One region of the Micromonospora sp. NPDC023633 genome, then DNA from elsewhere that is predicted to be linked to it. Evidence: riboswitches for the same ligand, from Rfam matches in the RefSeq annotation. Region 1 holds a riboswitch; the other holds the start of a gene.
What was found. A riboswitch is a leader RNA that binds a small molecule or an ion and turns the genes downstream of it on or off. The one in region 1 is predicted to bind cyclic di-AMP.
Positions count from the first base shown of each region.

Region 2: linked by a shared signal. The riboswitch ahead of AB0G13_RS29690 (hypothetical protein) and the one ahead of AB0G13_RS24455 (hypothetical protein) in region 1 are both predicted to bind cyclic di-AMP.

Region 1 is NZ_JBFABB010000090.1:9,839-14,043, forward strand. Features, by position in the region: gene AB0G13_RS24445 (PfkB family carbohydrate kinase) at 1-94, opposite strand, end outside; gene AB0G13_RS24450 (SRPBCC family protein) at 273-740, shown strand; gene AB0G13_RS24455 (hypothetical protein) at 828-1,907, opposite strand; cyclic di-AMP (ydaO/yuaA leader) riboswitch at 1,921-2,052, opposite strand; gene AB0G13_RS24460 (cation diffusion facilitator family transporter) at 2,206-3,123, opposite strand; gene AB0G13_RS24465 (AAA family ATPase) at 3,200-4,205, opposite strand, start outside.
Region 2 is NZ_JBFABB010000141.1:2,590-6,794, forward strand. Features, by position in the region: gene AB0G13_RS29685 (carbonic anhydrase) at 1-543, shown strand, start outside; gene AB0G13_RS29690 (hypothetical protein) at 830-1,846, opposite strand; cyclic di-AMP (ydaO/yuaA leader) riboswitch at 1,850-1,981, opposite strand; gene AB0G13_RS29695 (YibE/F family protein) at 2,148-3,500, opposite strand; gene AB0G13_RS29700 (hypothetical protein) at 3,857-4,205, shown strand, end outside.

The DNA.
Region 1 (4,205 bases):
CGGGGTGCAGGTGCAGCTCCGGCGCGTCGCTGGGCTGGTCGACGGTCACCGTCAGCCGGGGCGTGGGCGCGAAGACCATCACGTGCCCGCTCATCCGTCGTACCCGTTCATGCGCCCACCCTCCACCGATCGGCACGTGGCGTGACCTTCCACCAGCTGACCGTAGTGGGATCGGTGCCCGGGCGTCCGGACTCCGGGCGGGATCGGCGCGGCGTTGCCAGCGCGCCCGGCATGCGCGACGATCGGGCGACCATCGACGGCGGGGAGACGGCGTGCTCAGGCGGAGTTCCTTCAGCTACACCGTCCAGGCGCGCTGCTCCCTCGCGGAGGCCGCGGCGCTGCTCGCCGATCCCGGCCGGCAGGAGGACCTGCACCCGCTCATCGTCCGGGTCCGTCGGGTGCCGACCCGCCCCGGCGCGCGCGCCAGCTACGACATCACCGATCGACTGGCGGCCGGGCCGGTGCGCCTGCCGATCACCTACCGGGCCGACGTCCTCGTCCACGATCCCGACGAGATCGTCACCGTGGCGCGGCAGTGGCCCGCCACCACGGTGCGCAACCACACCCGGCTGCGGGTGGAGCCCGACGGGGTGGTCCGCATCGACGTGGAAATCACCCTCGCCGCGCCCGCGCCGCTCTTCGGCTACGCGTTCCGCCAGGCCCGCGCAGCCCACCTCGGGCTGGCCGCCCGCCTCGCCGCGGCCCTCGACACGCGCCCGCCCGGGCCGCCGGCCGACTGACCGCCGGGACCGGTCGGGACGGCCGGAGGCGACGGGCGCCCGGGCCCCCGGTGACCCGCCGACGGGCGGGACACCGGGGCGCGGGCGTCAGTAGACCGACAGGTGCACGTGGTTGGTGTGGTCGCTGGACGGGTCGCCGTTGGCCCCGCTGTACGACTTCCACCCGCTGCTCGGCAGCCAGATCTGCCTGTACCAGATCACGTAGAGCACGGCGAGCCGGTCGGCGTTGCGCACGTAGTACGCCGCGAGGTTGTTGCCGTACGTCCGGTCGCCGCCGGTGGCGTCGCCGCCGAAGCCGCCCTTCTGGGCCGCGAAGTCGCAGGCCCGGCCCTTCGGGTGCTCGCCGGAGCCGCCGGGGCGGTAGCAGGAGACGTAGCGGGTGAAGCCCGCCGCCTTGGCCTGGTTGAGCGCGTGCAGGGTGCGTGGGGTGATGCAGCCGTTGGCGGGAGTCGGGTCGTTGACGCTGCACGACTCACGCGGCCACGAGCCGTCGGAGTTGCGCGGCGCCGCCTTCGCCGTCGCGGTCGAGGTGCCGCCCGGCGAGGCGCCCCCACCCGCGGACTGCTGTTGTTGCTGCTTCCGGTTGGCGACCGTCAGCGCCCGTTCGGCCTGCTCCTTGCGCTTGGCCATCACGCTGACCTGCTTGCGCTGCTCCCGGATCTCGCCTTCCAGGGCGAGCCTGGTGCGGGTGGCCTCGTCCCGGGTCTCCTGGAGCTCGCGCAGGGCCCGGTCCTCCTTGGCCGCCACCGCGTCGAGGGCGGCGGCGCGGTCCATGAAGCCGTCCGGTGAGCCGCTGTTGAGCAGGGCGGACGCCACGCTGAGCCGGCCGGTGCGGTAGGCGGCCCCCGCGATCTCGCCGACGTTGGCGGTGCGGGCGGTCAGCTCGACCTCGGTGGTCTTGAGCTGCGCGGTGAGCTGCTGCTGCCGCTTGGTCGACGTGTCCAGGGCGCGCTTGGCGTCGAGGTAGCCCTTGCTGGCGGCCTCAAGTTGGGCCCGCAGGGCCGGGGTGCCGCCCTCCTCGTCCTGGCCGGGAGCCGCGGCGAGCAGGCCGGCGCGGGTGGTGGCCGCCGCCGGGGCGGCGGTGACCGGGGCCACCGCGGCGCCGAGGGCGAGCATCGTGGCGATCAGGGCCGCCGTTCGGGCGGCACGTCGTCGTACAGGTGCCATCACTGGCATACACGTGTCCTTCCGTCAGCCGCCGACCGGGTTAGCTGACGGGTTCGGGACGGAAGATCCCTACCGCTGACGCGGATGCACCCCACGAACATGGTTCCCCGGTTCGCCCCGCCGGGCGATTAGGCGGCGGCCACCGCCGGCACCGGTGGGTGCCGCCTGGCGGAGGCCGAAGCCGAGCCTACCGGTGCCGGTGTGACTGGTGCAGCGCAGGTGACGGAGGGTGTGCGTCCACTAACAGTCAAATCCGGCATAAGGCCACAATACTCTCCCAGAATTAAGGTTGTCCTCATTACCACTCCACCGCCCCGCAGGCCCCGGGCGACGCTCCCGGCTCGATCTGCAACGTGGCGTGTTCGATCTGGAAGTCGTCGTGCAGCGCTGCCCGGGCGGCGCCCAGCACCGCGCCCACCTCCGCGCCGGGCGCCATCGTCAGGTGCGCCGAGGCCACCTCCATCCCGGAGGTCAGCGTCCAGACGTGCAGGTCGTGCACCTCGGCGACGCCCGGCACGGCGGCCAGCCGGTCGTGCACCGCGGTGACCTGGAGGTGTTCCGGTGCGGCCTGTACGAGGATGCGCAGCGCGGCCCGCCCGAGCCGCCAGGTACGGGGCAGGATGAACAGCCCGATCGCGACCGCCACCAACGGGTCGGCCCACCACCAGCTGGTGGTGGCGATCAGCAGCGCCGCCCCGATCACGCCGAGTGACCCCAGCAGGTCGCCGAGCACCTCCAGGTAGGCGCCGTGGACGTTGATGCTCTCCTTCGCGCCGGAGCGCAGCAGCGCGAAGGCGCCGACGTTGGCGAGCAGGCCGAACACGGCCACCACCAGCATCGGGCCGGCCAGCACCTCGGGCGGGTCGCCGAAGCGGCGCACCGCCTCGACCACGACGTAGACCGCGACGCCGGAGAGCAGCACGGCGTTGGCCAGCGCGGCCAGCACCTCCAGCCGGTAGAGGCCGAAGGTGCGCTGCGGATCGGCGCCCGCCCGCCGGGTGGCGGCGATCGCCGCGAGCGCCATGCCGATGCCGAGCACGTCGGTGAACATGTGCCCGGCGTCGCTCAGCAGGGCCAGGGAGCCCGTGCGGAAGGCGGCCACCGCCTCCACCACCATCAGGCCGGCGAGCAGCCCGAACGCCGCCCAGAGTCGGCCCCGGTGGCGGTGTGCGGCATTCGCCACCGACCCGTGATGGTGGTCATGACCTGCGCCCACGCGCCCACCCTCCGTCAGGCGTCCGGATTCGCGTCCAATCTATGTTCACATCGCTATGTATGCAAGTAACGCGGCCTCAGCCGATCGGGTCGACGGTGGTCAGGCGCTGGGTGGCCCGGGACAGCGCGACGTAGAGCGTCCGCACCCCCGAACCCGGGTCGGCCCGGATCTCACCAGGGGCGACGAGGACGACCCCGTCGTACTCCATGCCCTTGGCCTCCAGGCTGGTCACCACCTGCAGGCGCGGCGCGCCCAGCCCGCCCAGCCAGCCGGCCACCTCGTCGCGGCGGGGCACCGGCGTGATCACGCCGACCGTGCCCTCGACCTCGGCGAGCAGCGCGCGGGCCGCCGCCACGACGGCGCTCTCCAGCTCCGCCGGGGCCACCGCCAGCTCGACCGGGTCGACGCCGGTGGAGCGCACCGCCCTGGGCAGCGGGAGGTCCGGGTGCAGCCGGCGGATCTCGGCCGCCGCCACCGCGAAGATCTCCGCCGAGTTGCGGTAGTTCGTGGTGAGGGTGAAGTGGTGCCGCTTGCGCCGGCCCAACGCCTGGTCCCGGGCCCGGGTCAGCTCCTCGGGGTCCCCCGTCCACGCCGTCTGGGCGGGGTCGCCCACCACCGTCCACGAGGCCAGCCGGCCGCGCCGGCCGATCATCCGCCACTGCATCGGCGAGACGTCCTGCGACTCGTCGACCACCACGTGCGCGTACTCCCGGTAGTCCTCCGGGCGCTCCCGGGCCGCCTCGCGGGCGGCGCGCTGCCGGTCGGCGAAGGTGCTCAGCTCGCGGACCCCGCCGGCCAGCTGGAACGGGTCCCGCCTGGCCCGGGCCGGCCTCATCGGCTTGCCGAGCAACGCGTCCAGCTCGTCGAGCAGCGCGATGTCGGCGATCGTCAGCCCGGCGGCATCGAGGCTGCGGTACGCGTCGGTCAGCAGCCGGACCTCGGCGCGGGAGAGGATCCCGGCGGCGTACCGGTGCAGCCGGTCCGGGCGGGCCAGCCAGCCCAGCACGTGCCGGGGGTGCAGCCGGGGCCACCACGCCTTGAGGAACTCCCGGAACTCCGGCCGCTCGGCGATCTCGTCCTCG
Region 2 (4,205 bases), on a different contig from region 1:
GTCGCCGACGGGCAGCACCCCTTCGCGGTGATCGTCGGCTGTTCCGACTCCCGGCTCGCGGCCGAGATCATCTTCGACCGGGGCCTGGGTGACCTCTTCGTGGTCCGCACCGCTGGGCACACCATCGGCCCCGAGGTGCTGGGCAGCGTGGAGTACGCCGTCACGGTCCTGGGCACGCCGCTGGTGGTGGTGCTCGGGCACGACTCCTGCGGGGCCGTCCAGGCGGCGCGTACGGCGGACGCCACCGGCACCCCACCGGTCGGGCACCTGTGCGCCGTGGTCGACGCGGTGGTGCCCAGCCTGCGCCGGGCCGCCGCCGAGGGCGTGGACGACATCGACCGGATCGTCGACATCCACATCGCGCACACCGTCGAGGCGATGCTGGGCCGCTCCGCCGTGCTCGCCGCCGAGGTGGCCGCCGGTCGCTGCGGGGTGGTCGGCATGTCGTACCGGCTGACCGCCGGCGAGGTGCGGACGGTGGCCGCGGTGCCCGCCCGCGTGGTCGACGCGCCGGAGCCGGCGGCCAGCGCCGCGCTCGCCTGACTCCCCCCGCCGGCCTGCCCCGGCCCTGCCCCGCGGCGCCCTGCTGCGCCGTGTCCCGCTGCGCCGTGCCTCGTCGTGTCCCGCCGCGCCGCCGCCGCGCCGTGTCCCGCCGCCCCGCCGCGCCGTGTCGTGTCCCGGCGCGAGGACCCGTCTCCCGCCCGTTCCGGTCTGCGGCCTGCCCCGAGCCGTTCCGCGGCGGCGGTCCCATGCGACGACACGGGGTCGTCCATGCGACGACACAGGGCCGCCCCGCGTCCGGCGGGGCGGCCCTGTGTGTGGGTCTCGGCTAGAGCAGTGAGACGTGCACGTGGTCGGTGTGGTTCGACGGGCCGCTGTAGGACTTCCAGCCGGTCGCCGGGAACCAGATCTGCCGGTTCCAGATCACGTAGTAGATGCCGAGCCGGTCGGCGTTGCGGACCAGGAACGCGGTCAGGTTGTTGCCGTACATGTAGGTGTCGTCGTTGTGCCAGGGGGAGAAGCCGCTGCGTTGCAGTGACCAGTCGCAGGCCCGGCCCTTCGGATGCTCGTACGGCCCGCCGGAGCGGTAGCAGCCGACGAACCGGTTGAAGCCGGCCCGCTTGACCTCCTTGTACATGTGCAGGGTGCGCGCGGTGATGCGGCCGGAGGTGGTCGGGTCGTCCTCGGTGGCTGACAGCGGCTTCCAGTCGCCGTCGGCCGTGCGACCCGGCGCCATCCGGGCCACCGGCGAGGTGGCGACCACCTTGCCGCTGGTCAATTCCCTGCCGCCGACCAGCGCGAGCGCCTTCTCCGCCTCGCGCTTGTTGCGGTTCAATTCGTTCTTCAGCTTCTGCTGCTCGCGGACCTCGGCGTCGACCGCCAGCTTGGCCTGCTCGGCGCGGTCCTTGATCGCGTTCACCTCGGCCAGCTTTTTGGAGTTGACCAGGTTGATCTCGTCGAGGGCGGCGGCGCGGCGGACGAACGAGTCGGGGCTGGCGGTGTCCAGCAGCATCGACACCGCGCCGATCCGCCCGGTTCGGTAGGACTGGGCGGCGATCTGGCTCACCTGCGGGGCCAGCGCGTCCAGTTCGGCCTGCGCCCGGTCGACCTCCAGGGCCAGTTCGAGCTGGCGCTCTTCCGACTTCTTCAGCTTCGCCTGGGCCTGCACGTAGGACCGGGTGCGGGCCTCGATCAGGTCGTCGAGCAGCTTGGGCTCGTCGTCCCCGTGCCCGGAGGGCTTGGGCGGGGTGGGCGCGGCCGCCGCCGGGAGGGGCCCGGCGAAGACCGCCAGGGCGGCGAACACGGCCACCACGGGCGTCAACCAGCGGCGTAGGGGTGCCGTCACAGTTTTCCCTTCCGTCGACCGCCGACCGGGTTAGCTGACGGGTTCGGGGCGGAAGTGGCCCCTACCGCTGTCGCGGATTCACCCCACGTACCTGGGTCCCCGGCTCGCCTGGCGGCGATTGGGCGGCGGCACCGCAGGCGCCGCTGCGCGCCTTCGGCGGTGACCGGCAGCGAGGTTACCCGAGAGCACTCCCGGGGATCTACGTCCCTAAGCCGACTAAATGCGTTATTTCGTAATGGCGGAGGGTGAGCAGTGACGCGTTTATCAGGTCGGACGTCCTGATCGGTCACGCTGAGGAGTGTCACCATGCGGTGTCCGTGCTCCTGTCCCGGCCGGGCCATCCGCCGGGAGCGGCGGACGGCGCGTCCGTGGCGCGCGGCCCGCTGAGCGCCTCCAGCGCCTCGGACCGGTCGGCCGCCGGCCGGGGCGTGGGCGCGGGCGCGGACGCCGCGCGGTCGGTGGCGTCCCCGCCGCGCCGGCCCGCCGCGGTCACCACGGCCGCCAGCCCGGTGGTCAGCGGCACGGCGGCGATCAGGCCCAGGGTGGCGACCGCGCTGCGGACGATCTCCTGCGCCAGGAACTCGCTGGTGAGGATCTGGGTCACCGCCCGCGAGTCGGCGGTCAGCAGGAGCAGCACCGGCAGCGAGGCGCCGGCGTACGCCAGCACGATGGTGTTCACCGTCGAGGCGATGTGCGCCCGGCCGACCCGGGTCGCCGCCCGGTAGAGCTGCATCCGGGACAGCCCGGGATTGGCGTGCGCCAACTCGGTGACCGTGGCGGCCTGGGTGACCGTGACGTCGTCGAGCACGCCGAGGGAACCGATGATGATCCCGGCCAGCAGTAGGCCGTGCAGGTCGACGTCGGCCTGGTACATCGACAACGTGGTGGCGTCCTCGCTGCCGAACCCGGTCAGGTGGGTCGCGGCGGTGGCGATCGTGCCGAGGACGCCGGTCAGCACCAGGCTGCCCAGCGTGCCGAGCACGGCGACCGAGGTCTGCGCGGTCACCCCGTGGGTCAGGTAGAGCACCACGAACATGATCAGAGCGGCGCCGACGACCGCGACCAGGAGTGGTGGGCTCCCGGCGCTGATGCCGGGCAGCACGAAGGTCAGCAGGATGGCGAAGCTCGCCGCCAGGCCCGCCAGCGCGGCCAGCCCGCGCCACCGCCCGAAGGCCACGATCGCCGCCGCGAAGAGCGCGACCAGCCAGAGCAGCGGCTTGCCGCGTTGGTGCTCCGCGACGGTGTAGGTGCTGGCCGTGGGATCGGCGGGGTCGGTGAGCTCGACCAGGATGATCTCGTCGCCCACGGCGACGGTCGGCGCGCCGGGGCCGGCCGGCACCGGCGTCTCCACCTGCTGGCCGGCGTCGGGGCCGTCCTCCACCCGTACGGTGACCGTGCCGCAGGGGCCCTGCGCCGCGTCCGGGCTCCCCTCTGGCGTCTCGGGGGCGGGCGGGCACGGCTCCGTCACCACCCGCGTCACCGTGCCGTGGTGGCGGGGCGGCTCGGTGCCGGCCGCGGGATCGCGCGAGTCCCATGGCCAGAGCACCAGCGCCGCGATGACCGTGGCGACGAAGAGGGGCACCACCGTCGCGACGAGGATTCGCCGCACCCCCGGCGGGGCGGACGGAGCGGGACTGGTGTGGTCGGCGCCCATCGAGTGTCTCCCAACGAATCCGGGCGGGGTAAGTGCCGGCGGGCCGGTCGGTATCAGCGTCGCCGCGTGGCGGGGACGGGGGCCGCCTCCGCCTGGCGGTGCGGTCACGTGCCGCGGTCGTCGGCCCCGGCCCGGTCGTGAATGGTCGCCGCCGCCCGGTGGGGGGCGCGGGACGGGCGGTGCGGAATCCGGAGGGCCATCGGCCGAATGGTAGCCATCCCGGGATGCGGGCGCAGGTGGTGCGGGGTGGTGTCGGGACGCGGACCGCCGACGGGCCACCTTCGGCGCCGGCTGTTCGGGGGGCGCGCCGCGCGGTGGCCCCCGTGCTGGCGGGCCGACGCGCTAGCGTGACGGATGTGCGGACGACGGTGACGGCGGCGCGGGGGGCCCGGCTCCTGCTGCTCGTCGGCACGCTGCTCGGCCTGGCCGCGATGCACACCATCGGCCACGACTCGCACCCGACGGGTCACCCCGCCGGCCCGTCGGCACACGCCGCCGCCGCACCCCGCCCGCACGCCGCCGCACCCGGCCCGCACGCCGCCGCCGCACCCGGCCCGCACGGAGTCGCCGTGTCCGGCCCGCACGGGGTCGCCGCGGACGCGCTCGTGCCGCCTTCGCACGGCACCGCCCTCCCGTACGCCGTCGTGGCGGCTCTCCGGGCCGTCGCGGGCTGCCCCGCGGGCTGCGCGTCCGACCGGCTCCTGC